DNA from 2 places in the Paraburkholderia sp. RL17-381-BIF-C genome. Region 1 is predicted to be linked to the other one. Evidence: riboswitches for the same ligand, from Rfam matches in the RefSeq annotation. Region 1 holds a riboswitch; the other holds the start of a gene.
What was found. Region 1 has a riboswitch for thiamine pyrophosphate ahead of thiC (phosphomethylpyrimidine synthase ThiC). Riboswitches for the same ligand answer to the same signal wherever they lie in the genome.
Positions count from the first base shown of each region.

Region 2: linked by a shared signal. The riboswitch ahead of P0D70_RS19025 (FAD-dependent oxidoreductase) and the one ahead of thiC (phosphomethylpyrimidine synthase ThiC) in region 1 are both predicted to bind thiamine pyrophosphate.

Region 1 is NZ_JARESX010000014.1:66,926-75,066, reverse strand. Features, by position in the region: gene P0D70_RS11765 (L-lactate permease) at 1-349, opposite strand, end outside; gene P0D70_RS11760 (hypothetical protein) at 675-1,166, opposite strand; gene P0D70_RS11755 (YMGG-like glycine zipper-containing protein) at 1,430-1,642, opposite strand; gene thiC (phosphomethylpyrimidine synthase ThiC) at 1,907-3,838, opposite strand; TPP riboswitch at 3,933-4,051, opposite strand; gene P0D70_RS11745 (GreA/GreB family elongation factor) at 4,201-4,611, opposite strand; gene P0D70_RS11740 (EamA family transporter) at 5,558-6,487, shown strand; gene P0D70_RS11735 (oxidoreductase) at 6,554-8,141, opposite strand, start outside.
Region 2 is NZ_JARESX010000029.1:25,557-33,697, forward strand. Features, by position in the region: gene P0D70_RS18990 (flagellar basal body L-ring protein FlgH) at 1-432, shown strand, start outside; gene P0D70_RS18995 (response regulator) at 509-1,246, opposite strand; gene P0D70_RS19000 (hypothetical protein) at 1,348-1,926, opposite strand; gene P0D70_RS19005 (hypothetical protein) at 1,925-2,068, shown strand; gene P0D70_RS19010 (hypothetical protein) at 2,058-2,525, opposite strand; gene P0D70_RS19015 (SDR family NAD(P)-dependent oxidoreductase) at 2,722-3,531, opposite strand; gene P0D70_RS19020 (ABC transporter ATP-binding protein/permease) at 3,528-5,279, opposite strand; TPP riboswitch at 5,706-5,830, shown strand; gene P0D70_RS19025 (FAD-dependent oxidoreductase) at 6,048-7,178, shown strand; gene thiS (sulfur carrier protein ThiS) at 7,260-7,457, shown strand; gene P0D70_RS19035 (thiazole synthase) at 7,504-8,141, shown strand, end outside.

The DNA.
Region 1 (8,141 bases):
CCACGCGCCGGTCGTTCGGCAGATTGTCGATCATCCACATGCGAAAGGCCGCGAAGCGCCCTGAGCGCTGCGAGATGTTGTACAGCAGGATCGCCGCGAACACGATCCACATGACCGGCCAGCATGCGAACACGGCACCGGCCACGACCGAATCGACCGCCAGTCCCACCGGAAACTGCCAGACAAAGATCGCCACGATCAAGCCGACGATCAGGCCCGCGAGCGACGCCTGCCATGCCGGCCGCCGCGCCCAGCCGAGCAGGAGCAGCACGACGATGATCGGTAAGGCCGCGACCAGAAACGATGGCAATAGCGAATTGCCGACAGGGGTGAGTAGTTGATGGAACATCGCGTCTCCTTCGTTGTTGTTCGAACTCGACGCGGCACTTATTTTTATCGGACGCGTCGCTCTGGCAGGACGGATGGGCGTCGGCGGCACGTGCGGGCCGGGCCGGATCGCTTATTTAAACAGGTACTGTGTGGGGCTTTCCCAAGCATAGAACCCAGTCGGGCGGCGTCAAGAAGAAACTGCGGGCGAAGCGGACGAGGGCCGGGAACCCGCGTTGCGCTCGCCTGAGGCGGCATGCGCGAAGCGCGGCGGGGCCGCGTGCTGCAGGGGCCGTCGTGCAGTTCATGGCAAAGACCATCAATGAGTCGAAACGCGCCGGCACGTGTCAGTGCCCGTGGCCATGGCCGTGCCCGCCGCCTCCACCGTGGCCACCCCAGTAGCCACCAAAACCGAAGCCGATCGAAACCGAGGGACCATACCAGCCTGGATAGCCGTAATAAGCCGGATAGACCGGCGGCGGATAGTAGACCGGATAGGCCGGCGCGGGCGCCACATACACGGGCGGGGCGGCAACCGCGTAAGTGGGAGGCGGGCTCTGCTGACCACCCTGAGCCTGTTGCTGCTGCGCGGGGTATGAAGCCTCCTGGCCCATCGGCACGGCCTGCTGCGTACCCGCCGCGGGCACGGCGCCGTAATACGGGTAATAGCCGGCCGGATAATAACCGTATGGGTAGTAGCAACCGGACAGCGTGAGGGCGCAGGCCATGCCGCCAAGCGCCATGCCGGTGTATGAGAGTCGAGGAAAGGAGGAACGGGAAAAGCGCAGCGGCAACCGCTGGCCGATCGCACACACCGTATTGATGAGGCGGGACTTCATGACGCGCTCCTGGTTGAATCGAACGCCGCCATTGGGGGCGTCACGGTACCAGCTTACGCTGCTGCGACGCCGGCCGGATTGCAAAACGGTAACGGCTTATTTCACCTCATTGCAGCGCCATTCGCGACCTGCATGAACCCGAGCATAAAACGCATGTCGCGCGCGTTGCGCTCATGAGCGATGTGTCCAGCTCGCCGAGGGTCGCGCTTCGCTCGCCCCTCGTGCGTGTCATGTGATGGATCGCGCTACGACCTGCCGTCCGCTTACTTCCCGACCTGATTGCCGATGATGCCACCCGCCGCTGCGCCGCCTATGGTCGACAGCGCATTGCCGCCGATCGCCGCGCCCGCGGCGCCGCCCAAGCCCGCGCCGATAGCCGTATCGCGGCCTTGCCGGCTCATGCCTTCACACGCGGAAAGACTCACCACGACTGCCACGATGGCCGCGAGCGTGCCGATTTGACGAATCGATTTCATGATGCTGACTCCGGTAGTTGTAGTTGGAACGTCACCTTCCTTGCATTTGATGTTATCGCCGCAGCCCGTATCCAGATGTTTGCGCTTGTCAACGAACTGTCGGTTTCGTAATCAAATGTTTCCCTCCGGATAGCATGCGACGTGCCCGGAAGCCGTAAACGGAAAAGCCCGCCAGTGGCGGGCTTCGGTGCTGCAATGCAAGGATTGGCGGATCGAGTGGCGGCTTGGACTGCACCGCGAGAACACGCGACCCGCGTGCGAACCTTACTGCCGCTGATAAATCTCAGCGCCTTTTTTCATGAACTCGATCGACTTCACTTCCATGCCTTTCTTCAACGCTTCGTCGTCGGTGACGCCCTGTTGCGCGGCGAACTCGCGGACGTCCTGCGTGATTTTCATCGAGCAGAAGTGCGGGCCGCACATCGAGCAGAAATGCGCGACCTTGGCCGAATCCTTCGGCAGCGTTTCGTCGTGGAATTCGCGCGCCTTGTCCGGATCGAGGCCGAGGTTGAACTGGTCCTCCCAACGGAATTCGAAGCGCGCCTTGGAGAGCGCGTTGTCACGCACCTGCGCGCCCGGGTGGCCCTTCGCCAGATCGGCGGCATGCGCGGCGAGCTTGTAGGTGATGATGCCGGTCTTGACGTCGTCCTTGTTCGGCAAGCCGAGGTGTTCCTTCGGCGTCACGTAGCAGAGCATGGCCGTGCCGAACCAGCCGATCATCGCAGCGCCTATGCCCGAGGTGATATGGTCGTAACCCGGCGCGATGTCCGTGGTCAGCGGTCCCAGCGTGTAGAACGGCGCTTCGTCGCACCATTCCAGTTGCAGGTCCATGTTCTCCTTGATGAGTTGCATCGGCACATGGCCGGGGCCTTCGATCATGGTCTGCACGTCGTGCTTCCACGCGATCTGCGTGAGTTCGCCGAGCGTCTTCAGTTCGCCGAGTTGCGCTTCGTCGTTGGCATCGTAGATCGAGCCGGGGCGCAGGCCGTCGCCGAGCGAGAAGGCCACGTCATAGGCCTTCATGATTTCGCAGATGTCTTCGAAATGCTCGTACAGGAAGCTTTCCTTGTGGTGAGCGAGACACCACTTGGCCATGATCGAGCCGCCGCGCGAGACGATGCCGGTCATGCGCTTGGCCGTGAGCGGCACGTATTGCAGACGCACGCCCGCGTGAATCGTGAAGTAGTCGACGCCCTGCTCAGCCTGCTCGATAAGCGTGTCGCGGAAGATTTCCCACGTCAGGTCTTCGGCCTTGCCGTTGACCTTTTCCAGCGCCTGGTAGATCGGCACCGTGCCGATCGGCACCGGCGAATTGCGGATGATCCACTCGCGCGTTTCGTGAATGTGCTTGCCGGTGGACAGATCCATCACCGTGTCGCCGCCCCAGCGGATCGCCCACGTCATCTTGTCGACTTCCTCGCCGATCGAGGACGTCACCGCCGAGTTGCCGATGTTCGCATTCACCTTCACGAGGAAGTTGCGGCCGATGATCATCGGCTCGCTTTCCGGGTGATTGATGTTGTTCGGGATGATCGCGCGGCCGCGCGCCACTTCTTCGCGCACGAATTCCGGCGTGATTTCGGTGAGGCCGTTCGGACCGAACGCGCTCGCGCCGAATGCCTGACCCGGATGCTGGCGGCCCATCATCGCGGCGAGCTTTTCGCCGTTCGGGCCGCTCGTCTTAAGGCTTTCCAGATACTCGGCGCGGCGCTGGTTCTCACGAATCGCGATGTACTCCATTTCCGGCGTGATGATGCCTTTTTTCGCGTAGTGCATTTGCGAGACGTTCTTGCCGGCGATCGCGCGGCGCGGCGTGCGGTGCAGGCCCTGGAAGCGCAATTCGGCGGTCGCCGTGTCGGCGGCGCGCTCGCGGCTGAAGTCGCTCGACAGACCCGTCAGCGCTTCGGTGTCGCCGCGCTCTTCGATCCATGCCTGACGCAGTGCCGGCAGACCGGCGCGGATATCGATTTTGGCTTCCGGGTCCGAGTACGGGCCCGACGTGTCGTAGACATAGACCGGCGGATTCTTTTCGCCGCCGAAACTGTCGGGCGTGTCGGCCTGCGAGATTTCGCGCATCGGCACGCGGATATCGGCACGCGAGCCGGTCACGTAGACCTTGCGGGAATTTGGCAGCGGCGCGACGGCGGCTTCATCGACGTGAGCGTCGGCGGAAAGGAACTTCGGGTTGGCGTTCATGCAGTATCTCCTGAGCAAAGCTATGTGGGGCGGCTAAGCAGGAGACGAGACGGAAGTTGTCGGAAATCGCGAGAGATGAGGCTGTAGAGCTGGAGTGCGAATTCCGCACGCTTCCCTGCGCTGGCATTATCCAGATCAGGTTCAAAGGGTATTTCTCACCCGCGCAGCACGGACCTCCAACCTCCGTGCAACGCAGGACCCCCGCGTTAGCAGCGCACACGATACACCGGCCGCACGCTGCTTGGCAACCCGTCTTCGAACATCGGATGGCGGATATCACAGCGGCAAGCCACGCGGCATTGCCGTATTCAGGGGGCTGTCATGAAGCGGCGCAACACGCGTTGCTACGCCATTGCGCTGGCTTACAGCGTGAAATTGTCGGCGGCTTCGGGCTGAAAGAGGATCTTTTCGAGCTTCAGCACTTTCTCCGTGCCGCTCGGCGGCGTGAAGCGGATGCGCTCGCCGCGTTTGGCGCCGAGCAAGGCGAGGCCGGCGGGGGAGAACACGTTCAGGCGGCCATGCGCGAAGTCCGCGTTCGGCGGATAGACCACGGTCCAGGTCATGTGCTCGCCGCTGGTTTCGTCGACCAGCGTGGCTTGCGAATTCATCGTAACGATATTGGCCGGAATCTCGTGCGAGTCGACGATCACGGCGCGCTCCAGGACGTCGTCGAGCATGTCTTGCAAACGCGCGTCGGCGCCGGGCGCGGCTGCGTGCTTCTCGAGACGGGTGACGTCGAGTTCGGTGAGGTAACAGGTTTTCGTCTTTTTCACGATGGGTACTCCAATTCGATCTGCATGTAGGGGAACAGCGTGCGGATGAGATCGGCCCGGAGCCCGACAACGCGGCTCAGGCAATGGAGCGAGCAGCGTTAAATCGGGCGCCGGGCGGCGTGGAGCGGGAGCGTTCGGGACGGCCCGCCGGCGCGACGCGGCATGAATTCCGCGCGCGCGCAGCCGGTTGCGCGGCGAGGGCGCAAGCGGAAGTGGGCACGGAAAGTCGGAAAGCGCATCGAGGTGGCCGGTGGGTAGCGAAAGAGGGGGAAGCGGGCGCCACGATACAGTTGCACGCGGCGCGATCGAAAGCTGAATGTTAGCACGGGGCTAATCTCTACCGACTGTAGCACAAGGCCGGGGCGTGTCTCCCGACTCGCCGCCAAGGACCGTCGTTCACCGTGCGCCATCGGCCGACATCCGTTGGCAAAGCGCGCGGGCCGTATTCCGGCCAGACCGCCGCCTGCCCGAAAGTTACGGAGGCCGAATCATCGTCGACCTTGCTTGAGCATCCACTCAACCAGGCGGCGGGAGAATCGACCACTCAAAGATCCGCAGCAACGCACGGCGGCTCATGCCGAAACACAGATCGCTATGCCTTGTGCATTCAACGCGTTCTGTGGAGTCGACGTGGCAAATACGGGGGGAAACGTCCACGGCGTTTTTGTTGCAAGTACGCCAAAAAGTTACGATTCTTTCAAGCGACGCGGTGGGCGCTTACTGCATAATGCCGTGCGCGCCCACTATTTGGCGCGTGTTCGCCGTGGCCCGATTTCTTCGGCCGCCGCGGCGTTGTGGCTCATTGGCCATCTATCGTCCTTCCGCTCCACCAACATGTCCGCCAGCCTTGCCCGTCAGACCGTATCGCCGATGCGGTGTCCGCCATCCCGCCTCAGGGTCTCCAGCGGGGGCGCCGCACCTCGAGCGGCATGGGCGGGTTGAACGCATGTCGCTGCAACTCCCAAGCCGTTTTCCGCGTGGTTTTTCGCTCCGTTTGCCGCAGTCCCGCAATGGCCAGCTCGCGCTCGCGCTCGCCGTCGTCTATGTCGTGTGGGGCTCGACCTATCTTGCCGTGCACGTCGCGCTGGGTTCGTTTCCTCCATTGCTTCTCTCGGGGCTGCGCAATCTGTTCGCCGGTGTAGGCCTCTTTATTTTTGCGGCGCGCCGCAATCCGGTCTGGCCGGGCGCCGCCGAAATCCGTAATGCCGGGCTGGTGGGCACCATGCTGGTCGGTTTGTCGAGCGGCATGCTCGCCTACGGGATGCGCACCGTCGGCACCGGCACCGCGGCGGTGATGGTCGCCACCGTGCCGCTGTTCGCGACGGTGATCGCGGCCGTGGCGGGGCGCAAGATTGGCCGGGGCGAGTGGTTCGCGGTCGGCCTCGGTCTGGTCGGCATCGCGATTCTCAGTCATGGCGATAGTGCGCCGGGCTCCGCGGGCGGCAGCCTGGCGATTCTGTGCGGTGCGCTTTTCTGGGCGGGCGGCGCGCATCTGGCCGGGCGTCTGAAACTGCCCTCGGACCTGTTTCTCTCGACGTCGCTGCAAATCGGTCTGGGCGGCGCGATGTCCACGCTGGTCGCGTGGGTCTCCGGCGAGCGGATGCTCGAGGTGCATGTTATGCCGGTGCTGGCGTTCATCTACCTGATGCTGATCGGCACGATGGCCGCCTACGTCGCATATGGTTTTCTGATCCGGCATACCAGCCCGATCATCGCCAGCAGTTGCATGTACGTGAACCCGGTGGTGGCCGTGGCGCTGGGTGCGCTGCTGCTCGGCGAGCCGGTCACCCGCTCCACGGTGATCGCGACGGTCGTGATTCTGGCGAGCGTGGGACTGTCGTTCTGGTTCGACTACCGGAAGAAGGGGCTCGCCTGAGCCTGGAGCGGGCTTGCGTTGGGTTGCCCCTTGTGAGTCTCATTGTGCCGGGGCGGCGGCCCGCTATTAGAGCGCCGCGGCCACTTCCGCGCCTTCGCGAATCGCGCGTTTCGCGTCCAGTTCAGTGGCGACTTTCGCCCCGCCGATCACGTGATAACGCGGGCCGCCGGCCTGATTCGCTTCACCCGCTGCCTGCGGGTGCAGATCGCGCAGCGATTCCTGCCCCGCGCACACCACGATCGTATCCACGTCGAGCCATTCCTCGACGCCTTCATGCGCGATCTTCAGCCCGCGCGCCGCGATTTCCAGATATGACACGCCACCGAGCATTGTCACGCCGTTCCTCGCCAGCGTCGCGCGATGCACCCAGCCGGAAGTCTTGCCAAGCCCCATGCCGAGCTTGCCGGCCTTGCGCTGCAACAGCCAGATTTGCCGCGGCGGCCGCGCCGGCGCGGGCGGTTTCAGCCCGCCGCGTTCCCGCACGGCCAGATCGACGCCCCATTCGTCGAGCCATGCGTCGCGCGGCATTGGCAGAGGCTCGCCCGCGCGATGCAGCAAAAACTCGCTGACGTCGAAGCCGATGCCGCCCGCACCGATCACCGCGACGCGCTGGCCGACCGGCGCACCACGCAGCACGTCCACATACGACAGCACGTTGGCCGCGTCGATACCGGCAATCGCCGGCCGGCGCGGCACGATGCCAGTGGCGACGATCACGTCGTCGTAAGCGCCCGAGGCCAGCAGGGCGGGGTCGACGCGTGTGTCGAGCCGCACGTCGACGCGGTGGCGTTGCAACTGGCTCTGAAAATAGCGGATCGTTTCGCTGAACTCCTCCTTGCCGGGCACGCGCATCGCCAGATTGAACTGGCCGCCGATCGTTGCGCTCGCATCGAACAGCGTCACGCGATGCCCGCGCGCCGCGGCGACGGTCGCCGCCGACAATCCGGCCGGACCCGCGCCGACCACTGCCACCGAGCGCGCGGCCTGCGCCCCGGCGACGGGCCGGTAGATCAATTCGGTCTCGCGTCCCGCGCGCGGATTGACGAGGCACGTGGCGCGCTGGTTCTTGAACGTGTGATCGAGGCAGGCCTGATTGCAGGCGATACAGGTGTTGATTTCGTGCGCGCGTCCCTCGGCGGTCTTCACCACGAACTCGGGATCGGCCAATAGAGGCCGCGCCATGGAAACCAGATCGCCCGCTCCCTGCGCGAGCAGTTCTTCGGCGACCTCGGGCGTATTGATGCGGTTGGACACGATCACCGGCACCTTGACGGCGGCCTTCAATCGCGCGCTCAGCGCGGCGAAGGCGGCGCGTGGCACCGAGGTCACGATGGTCGGCACACGCGCCTCGTGCCAGCCGATGCCGGTGTTGAACATGGTAACGCCGGCGGCTTCGAGCGCCTGCGCGACCTGCACGGTTTCGTCCCACGTGTTGCCGCCCTCCACCAGATCGATCAGCGAGATCCGGTACACGACGATAAAGCGTTCGCCGCATACCGCGCGCACCGCCTCGACGATCTCGCGCGCGAGTCGCATGCGGTTTTCGATGCTGCCGCCGTACGCGTCGGTGCGCTGGTTGGTGCGCGGGCACAGGAACTGGTTGAGCAGGTAGCCTTCACTGCCCATGATCTCGACACCGTCGTATCCCGCGCGT
Region 2 (8,141 bases), on a different contig from region 1:
GGCAATAACAGCGCGACCGCGGCGGCGAGTCGCTCGAGCAGCATTACCGCCGACGCCGCCGACCATTCCACCAACGCTGCCGCGCGCCTTGCGCGACTGTTCAACATCGGCTCGGCGAGCACCGAATACAAAGGGCAGGGCAGTCTCACCGATGCGAGCGGCATGAGCGGCACGCTCGCTGTCACCGTGATCGGTACGATGTCGACCGGCAACCTCGTGGTGTCGGGCGAGAAGGTCATTGCGATGAGCGGCAACCGCGACAGGCTGCGCCTGTCGGGCATCGTCAATCCTAAGGATATCGAAGCGGGCAACTACGTGGCGTCGAGCAAGGTCGCGAACGCGCGTATCGAACAGGCCGGTGTGGGGATGGTGTCCGACGCCACGACCATGGGCTGGCTGCAAAGAATGTTCATGAGCGTGCTGACGTTCTGATCACGTTCTGAGTCGTCGACGCATTGCGAACCTGCCAGCCAGGAGGTGCGATAGCCATCGCACCTCGCGTCACATGCTAGACCGGCGGCGCACCGCGTTCGGCCGCACCGATTTCACCGTCCGGCACGAACACGTAGCCGCGTCCCCACACGGTTTGCACATAGCGTGGCTCGGACGGATCGACTTCGATCAGCCGGCGCAGACGCCAGATCGACACATCAAGGCTGCGATTGCGATGTATCTCGCTGTTGCCGTGCAGTTTCTCCAGCAACTGCGCGCGCGTGAGCACGGTCATCGCGTGGGTGACGAATATCTTGAGCATGGCGAATTCGCTCGAACGCAATGGAATGCGCTCGCCTTCGTGACGCAATTCGCGCGCCGGGAAATTCACTTCGAAACGGCCGAAGCGATACGGCGCGCGCTGCTCCGGCGCGCTCGGGGCAATCACGCTGCGACGGCGCAGCACGGTGCGGATCCGCGCAACCAGTTCGCTCGGTTCGAAGGGCTTGCCGAGGTAGTCGTCCGCGCCGAGTTCGAGACCAATCACGCGATCGATCGGATCGGCACGCGCGGTCAGCAGAATCACGGGAATGTCGTCGCCGGCCACGCGCAACGCGCGCAACGCGCTGATGCCGTCGAGTTGCGGCATCATGATGTCGAGGACGATCAGGTCGGGCCGCTCGTCCTGCAATTTGCGCTGCAGGCCGAGGCCATGTTCGAGCGTGTCGACCTTGAAGCCGCGCCCTTGCAGATATCCGCTGACGAGTTCACGTATCACGGGATCGTCGTCGACGACCAGAATGGATGGGTTCATTCAGGTCATCTTAGAGAACCGCGCGTGCGCAGCAAAGCGCGTCACGCTTTCGAATCCTTTCCCCTGTAAGGGAAAGCAAGCGATCTGTGCGCCTAGTTCGCCTAGTTCGCCTGGGAAGTCTGAATGGTCTGTGGCGGCCGGCGAGAGAAGTCGGTTCGATCGACGACCATTCGCTCGATCAGGCCATTGAGTTTGGTCGATGCCGAAGAGAAGCGGTCGGTGTTCAGGCCGCCGGTCTGATAGCGGGCGGTGACGAGAATACGGCCGTTCTGAATCAGCGTCAGGTCGATGATCGACAGATACTGGATCGTTTCGTCGCTGAACGAACGGCGGCCGTAATCGATCGCGGCGTTGTAGACGAGCCGCGCCTCGCAACCGGCGGGCGACGTGCCCGGATTGTAGACTTCCGAACGAATGCCGCGCCGGTCGAGCGCGAGTTGCAGCGCCGGCACGAAATCGCCGACCGACACGTTCTGATTCACTTCGATGCAGACGTTGCGCAAGTCAGCCGGCCGGCCGTTGACGAAGGTCGGCGATGAATAGTTTGCCGCGATCGCGTAGCCCGCCTGAATCACCGAACCGGTGGCGTCGGCGGCCTGAATCAGCGTCCACGCGCAGCCGTTCAGGCCGACCGCCAGCGTGGCGGAGACGGCGAGCCACGCGCAGGGACGCTTCAACATGCGCCACGCAGCCCGCGGGGCTCGCGTGAATGCGTGGGCGGGCATGCTCGGCATGAAGGTCATGAGGCGGCGCCAGGTGACGGTCGGTGAATTCCGTAAATCACAGTGGACAACGGCGATCAGGCTCACGTTCAGCGCGTGACGCGCAGGCGCAATTCGTTTTGCCCTTGCACGCTTGCCGTGACGCTGACGCGCCGCGCGGGGGTGGTCACGATGAAATGCTGGCGCGTCGGCGTATTGATGTCGTGCACGACGTTCGGGAAGCAGGCAGCGATGTCGGCGCCGAATTCTTCCAGCGGATCGGAGACGACGCCGTCCGCTTGCCAGTGCGCGCGCCAGTGGCAGTCGTAGGCATGCGAGTTGGCGCGGCAGTCGTCGGCGCTTTCGGTGCCCGGCAGTTGTGCGGCGGCTTGGGTCTGCAACTGCCGGAAATCAGCGGCGTCGACGATGTGTTTGAGCGCGGGGCAAACGTCGGCGGGCTCGTTAGCCGGGTTAGCCTGGTTCGCTTGTGCCGCATAAGCGGCGCTCGTGACGAGCAGCGCGCCAAGAGCAAGCGCGAGACGCGGGGTCAAAGGATGGGAGCGGCGATCGAATGACATGTCGGGAATCCAGTAGCGGTGAATGACGTGGGGCAGGACGTGGTACGGCCCGCACGACTATCGTCGCCGCCGGAGGGCATTTTCAAAGCGCGGAACAGCTTGCCCGCTTCGCAAATGCTTTCGAACTCTTCTCGCGTGTTTCGGAATGTTGCGCCGCGTTGCGTTGCGTTGGGCGGCGTGGCGTGCGGTGCGTCGCTCAGCCGAGCGTCAGGCCGCCGTCGACGTGGATTACCTGGCCGGTGATGTGGCGCGCTTCGTCGGAGAGCAGGAATGCGATCAGCGCGGCGATATCCGTGGGCTCGGCGACATGGCCGAGCGGCGTCGCTTCGGCGGCGCGAGTCCACACCGATGCATTATCGGCACTCGGTCCGCGATCTTTACGGGTATAGCCGGGCGCCACGCAATTGACTGTCACGCCATGCGGCGCCAGTTCCGCGGCTGCGGTTTTCGCCAGCGATTCGAGCGCCGCTTTCGCGGCGGCCGTCGCGGCAAACGGCGTGTCCACGCGGTAGCGGTGCGCGACGAACGAGCTGAGCGCGACCACGCGGCCACGCTTCGATGTTTCCAGCGCGGGTGTCGCACGTTTGACGAGCGCCGCGAACGCGGCCGGCATGGCCGCGAAGGCTGCGCTCAACGCGTCGGCATCGAGCGCATTCAGCGTTTGGCGCTGCGCGTGTCCGGCGTTGGCGACCAGTTGATCGAGCGCGCCGAAGTTCGCCAGCGTTTGATGGATCACGTGTTCCGCGGCGCCGCGTTCGGCTAGATCGCCGAACACCGTCGCGCAGCGTGCGCCGTTCGCGCTGCAATCGGCGGCGACTTGCGCGAGTCGTTGGCGCGCTTCGTGATCGGCGCCGCGTGCGTGCAGCATCAGGGCCGAGCGCGGCGCGGCGATGCGCCGGGCCAGTGCGGCGCCAATGCCGGAGCCGGCGCCGGTGATCAGCACGACACGCTCGAATCCGGCGCTGCCCGCGTCGTTCAGGTCGGCGATGGCGCTTATGTCGCTCATGCGGCGATCGCTTCGTCCGAGCGCTCGACCTCGAGCGTCTCGTCATGGAACGCAGCGAGCGACTCGCGATGCGCGACACTGACAATCGCCGCCTTCGGCAGCCGTTCCGTGAACAGGCGATACAGGCGCGCCTCGTTGTCCGCGTCGAGCGCGCTGGTCGCTTCGTCGAGGAACAGATAGTCCGGCTTGTGCAGCAACACGCGCGCGGCGGCGAGGCGCTGTTGCTCGCCCGGCGAGAGAATGCGGGTCCAGTGTCCCGATTCCTGCAGACGGTCCGCGTATTCCGACAGATGGCAGACGACGAGCGCTTCGCGGCATTCGTCGTCGGTGTAGGTGTCCACGGAGGAGGGGTAGGCGAGCGCCGCCTTGAGGGTGCCGATCGGCATGTAGCTGACCTGCGGGATGAACATGATGCGCGCGTTGACCGGTGCGTCGATCGAGCCGTCGCCGAACGGCCACAGGCCGGCGAGGGCGCGCATCAGCGTGCTCTTGCCCGAACCCGACGGGCCGCGCACCAGCCAGCGCGAGCCCGGCCGGATCGCCACATCGCGAATGCGCGACAGCGGGTTGCCGTTAGGCAGGGCGAGTTTGAGGCCCTCGGTGGAGAGCTGGTCTTCGTCGACGAAATGCAGATTGATGCCGCCGTGCGCGGTTGCCGGCGAGACCGATTCCTTCAGCCGCGGTGCGTGCACGACGCGCTTGAATTCACGCAACCGGTTCACGGTGGCGCGCCATTCGACCAGGGTGCCGTAACTGTTGATGAACCACGAGAACGAGTCGCTGACGGTGCCGAATGCGCTGGAAATCTGCATCAGCACACCGAACGTGAAGGCGCCGGCGAAGTAGCGGGGCGCGGCGACCACCAGCGGAAAGATGATCGCGATCTGGCCGTAGAAGCTCAGCACGAACGTGAGGCGCTTGGTGTACTTCATCACCTGCCACCAGTTGTCGCGGATGCGGCCGAACAGCGAGTGTGCGTTCTTCTTCTCGGTTTCCATACCGTTGTAGAAGGCGATCTGCTCGGCGTTTTCACGCAGACGGATCAGGCCGAAACGGAAATCCGCCTCGACTTTCTGCGCCTGGTAGTTGATCGGTACGAGCGGATGGCCGACCTTCTGGATGATCAGCGAACCGACCACGGCGTAGAGTGCCGCGGCCCACACCATATAGCCGGGGATCTCGATCGGCATGCCGCCGAGCGAAATGGTCAGCGCGCCGGCAAGCGACCACAGGATCGTGATGAACGACACCAGCGTGACGACCGTGGAGAGCAGGTCGAGCGTGAGTGAAAGGGTGCTGGTGGCGAACGATTGCAGGTCGTCGCTGATCCGCTGGTCGGGGTTGTCGGCGAGGCGGTCGCGCTCGATCCGGTAGAACGCGCTGTCATTCAACCACTCGTTCAGGTAGCGCGTGGTCAGCCACTGGCGCCAGCGAAAGCCGAGCATCTGGCGCAGGTAACGGCCGTACACCGCGAGGATGATGAAGCCGAACGCAAGCCCCGAGAACACCATCAGCAGGTGCGGGAAGTCATGCACGTTCTTGGTTTGCAGCGCGTTGTAGAAGTCGGCGCTCCAGCGATTCAGGCGCACGTTGATCCACACCACGAGCAGATTCATCACGATGATCGCGATGAGCAGGCCCCATGCCGTTTTTCGTTCTTCGGAAACCCAGTAGGGTTTGATCAGGCTCCAGGCGGAGACTTTTTCGTCGGGCGGCAGCGCGGGGCTGGCAGTGGTATTCGGTGTCATGAGCATCCTGAAGTAGTGCTGGCCCATTCGGGCTGGCCCATTCGGGGCTGGCCCATTGGGGCTGGCCCATGTGGGGCTGACCCATCGGGGCAGGTCCGTCTGCGGGCTGCCCTGCGGCGGGTTTGCGGTACAGGCCCGGGCGTCGTGCTCGACGAACGCACGCGCGGGTGAGCGTCCGATTCTGGCGCGAAGCCCTTAAGCGAAAATTAAGTTGCGCCGCGAGGCCTCGCCTCGATACCGCGCGAACGCGGCGTGGCCGTCTGGTGCGCCGGCCGCGCCGCGTTCGTGCGGCATCTGTGCTGGCATTGTGCCAGAGCACCGCCCCAGGCCGTATTGATTAAGCGAAAGATGGTGCCGGATCAAACCGCGTGCGGCGCGGCGGGGCGCTGGTTTGCGGGGGGCGCGTCTTTTATGGTCTAATGGACTTCGACGAAACAGGGGTGCTTCGCGCCACAGGCGGCATGGTTTTCATGCTGCGGCGGCGAGGCTGAGAGAGACCCTTTGCACCCGATCCGGGTAATACCGGCGCGGGAAGTTTCCGGAAGCAGCCAGTCTTCCATTCCCCGCCGGGCGGCGTTAGTCATTGGAACGCGCATTGCCCGGCCGGCCTCACCCGCCGGTTTCGTCCTGGGTACGTGCGTTTTGTTGGCCGTACGGAAAGGACTCGATGACCGCCTATTCTTCAGATATGTGTTTTGCTCTTCGTCACGCCGCTGGTGCGCCGTGCCGCTTTGCCTTTGCTTGCCATCCTGAATGGGAGTGCGCACGATGACGCGTTCTGCGCAACCCGATTTCGCCGTTCTCGGCGGTGGCCTGTGCGGGCGGCTGGTCGCGTGGCGTCTCGCCGGTGAGGGGCATCGCGTGGCGCTGTATGAGCGAGGCGATGCCGCCGGTTCGCAAGCCGCGGCGTGGGTCGCCGCGGCCATGCTTGCGCCGCTCGCGGAAGCCGCCAGTGCCGAGCTGCTCATCACGCGCCTTGGCGCGAGTTCGCTCGATACATGGCCGCAAATGCTTGCCGAGTTGCCAGAGCCGGTGTTCTTTCAGCGCAATGGCACGCTGGTCGTCTGGCATCACGCCGACCGCACCGAAGCACCGCTGTTCGAGCGCCGCGTGCGCTCCAATGCGCCGGCTGAATTGCTGGACGGCGGTTTCGTCACGCTGTCGGGCGCGCAACTCGGCGCCGCCGAGCCCGCGTTGGCGGGCCGTTTCAATCAGGGCTGGCTGTTGCCGCATGAAGGCCAGCTGGATAACCGTCAGGTGCTGAGCGCGCTGGCTGCGGGCCTCGCGCAACGTGGCGTCGAAACGCACTGGAATACGGCGGTCGACGATCACGCTCTGCCGCCCGCCCGCGTCACGATCGACTGCCGCGGCCTCGGCGCGAAGCCCGTGCTGCCCACGCTGCGCGGCATTCGCGGCGAAGTCGCGCGCGTGCATGCGCCCGGTATCAAGCTGACGCGGCCGGTGCGGCTGCTGCATCCGCGCTATCCGCTCTATATCGCGCCGAAGCAGGACGATCTCTACGTGATCGGCGCCACCGAAGTGGAAGGCGAGGACATGTCGCCCGTCAGCGTGCGCTCGGCGCTCGAACTGCTGAGCGCGGCGTTTTCCGTGCATCCCGGCTTCGGCGAGGCACGCATCCTCGAACTGAATTCGCAGTGCCGCCCAACTTTGCCAGACCACCGTCCGGCCTTGCTGTGGGATGGCGCGCAGACGCTGCGCGTGAACGGCCTGTACCGGCACGGCTACATGATCGTGCCCGAAGTCGCCGACGAAGCCGTGCGCTTCGCCGCGGCGCTGCTCGACGGCCGCATCGGCGACGCCGATGCTTTCGCCGACTGGCAGCGCGATGCGCGCTGGAGCGAGCTCTTTCAACTGGACGCCGCGCGGGAGCCGGCATGAGCGTTGCGCAAGTGGTCCACACCCAAACGAGCGCCGCATACCATGCCGCTTTCGCCATCGATTGAACCGTATTCGAACACCATGGACATTCATATCAATCAGAAGCCGTTATCGCTACCCGAAGGCGCGACTGTCGCCGACGCGCTCGCCGCGTACGGCGCACGTCCGCCGTTCGCGGTCGCGCTGAACGGCGATTTCGTGGCGCGCACCCAGCATGCGGCGCGCGCGCTGCAGTCGGGCGACAAGCTCGATGTCGTGCAACCCGTGGCCGGCGGCTGAGCGCCTCGCCGGGATGCCCGATTGCAGGAAACCAAGGATTATGCAAATGACCTCCCCCCAGACTGCCGACGCGCTCACGCTCTACGGCCAGACCTTCGCGAGCCGTGTGCTGCTCGGCACCTCGCGCTATCCGTCGCTGCAATCGCTGTCCGATTCCATCGACGCGGCGCGCCCCGGCATGGTGACCGTCGCGCTGCGCCGGCAAATGAACGAAGGCGGCGCGGAAGCGGGCTTCTTCGACCTCCTCAAGCGCCACGGCGTACCGCTACTGCCGAACACGGCCGGTTGCCTGACCGTCGGCGAGGCGGTGACGACCGCGCATATGGCGCGCGAAATCTTCGAAACCGAGTGGATCAAGCTCGAACTGATCGGCGACGACTACACGTTGCAGCCCGACCCGGTCGGCCTGATCGAAGCGGCCGCGCAACTGGTCAAGGACGGCTTCAAGGTGCTGCCGTACTGCACGGAAGATCTCGTGATCGGCCGCCGTCTGCTGGACGCCGGTTGTGAAGCGCTGATGCCGTGGGGCGCGCCGATCGGCACCGGCAAGGGCGTGATCAATCCGTACGGCCTGCGCGTGTTGCGCGAGCGGCTGCCGGACGTGCCGCTGATCGTCGACGCCGGACTCGGCGTGCCGTCGCATGCGGCGCAGGTCATGGAATGGGGCTTCGACGGCGTGCTGCT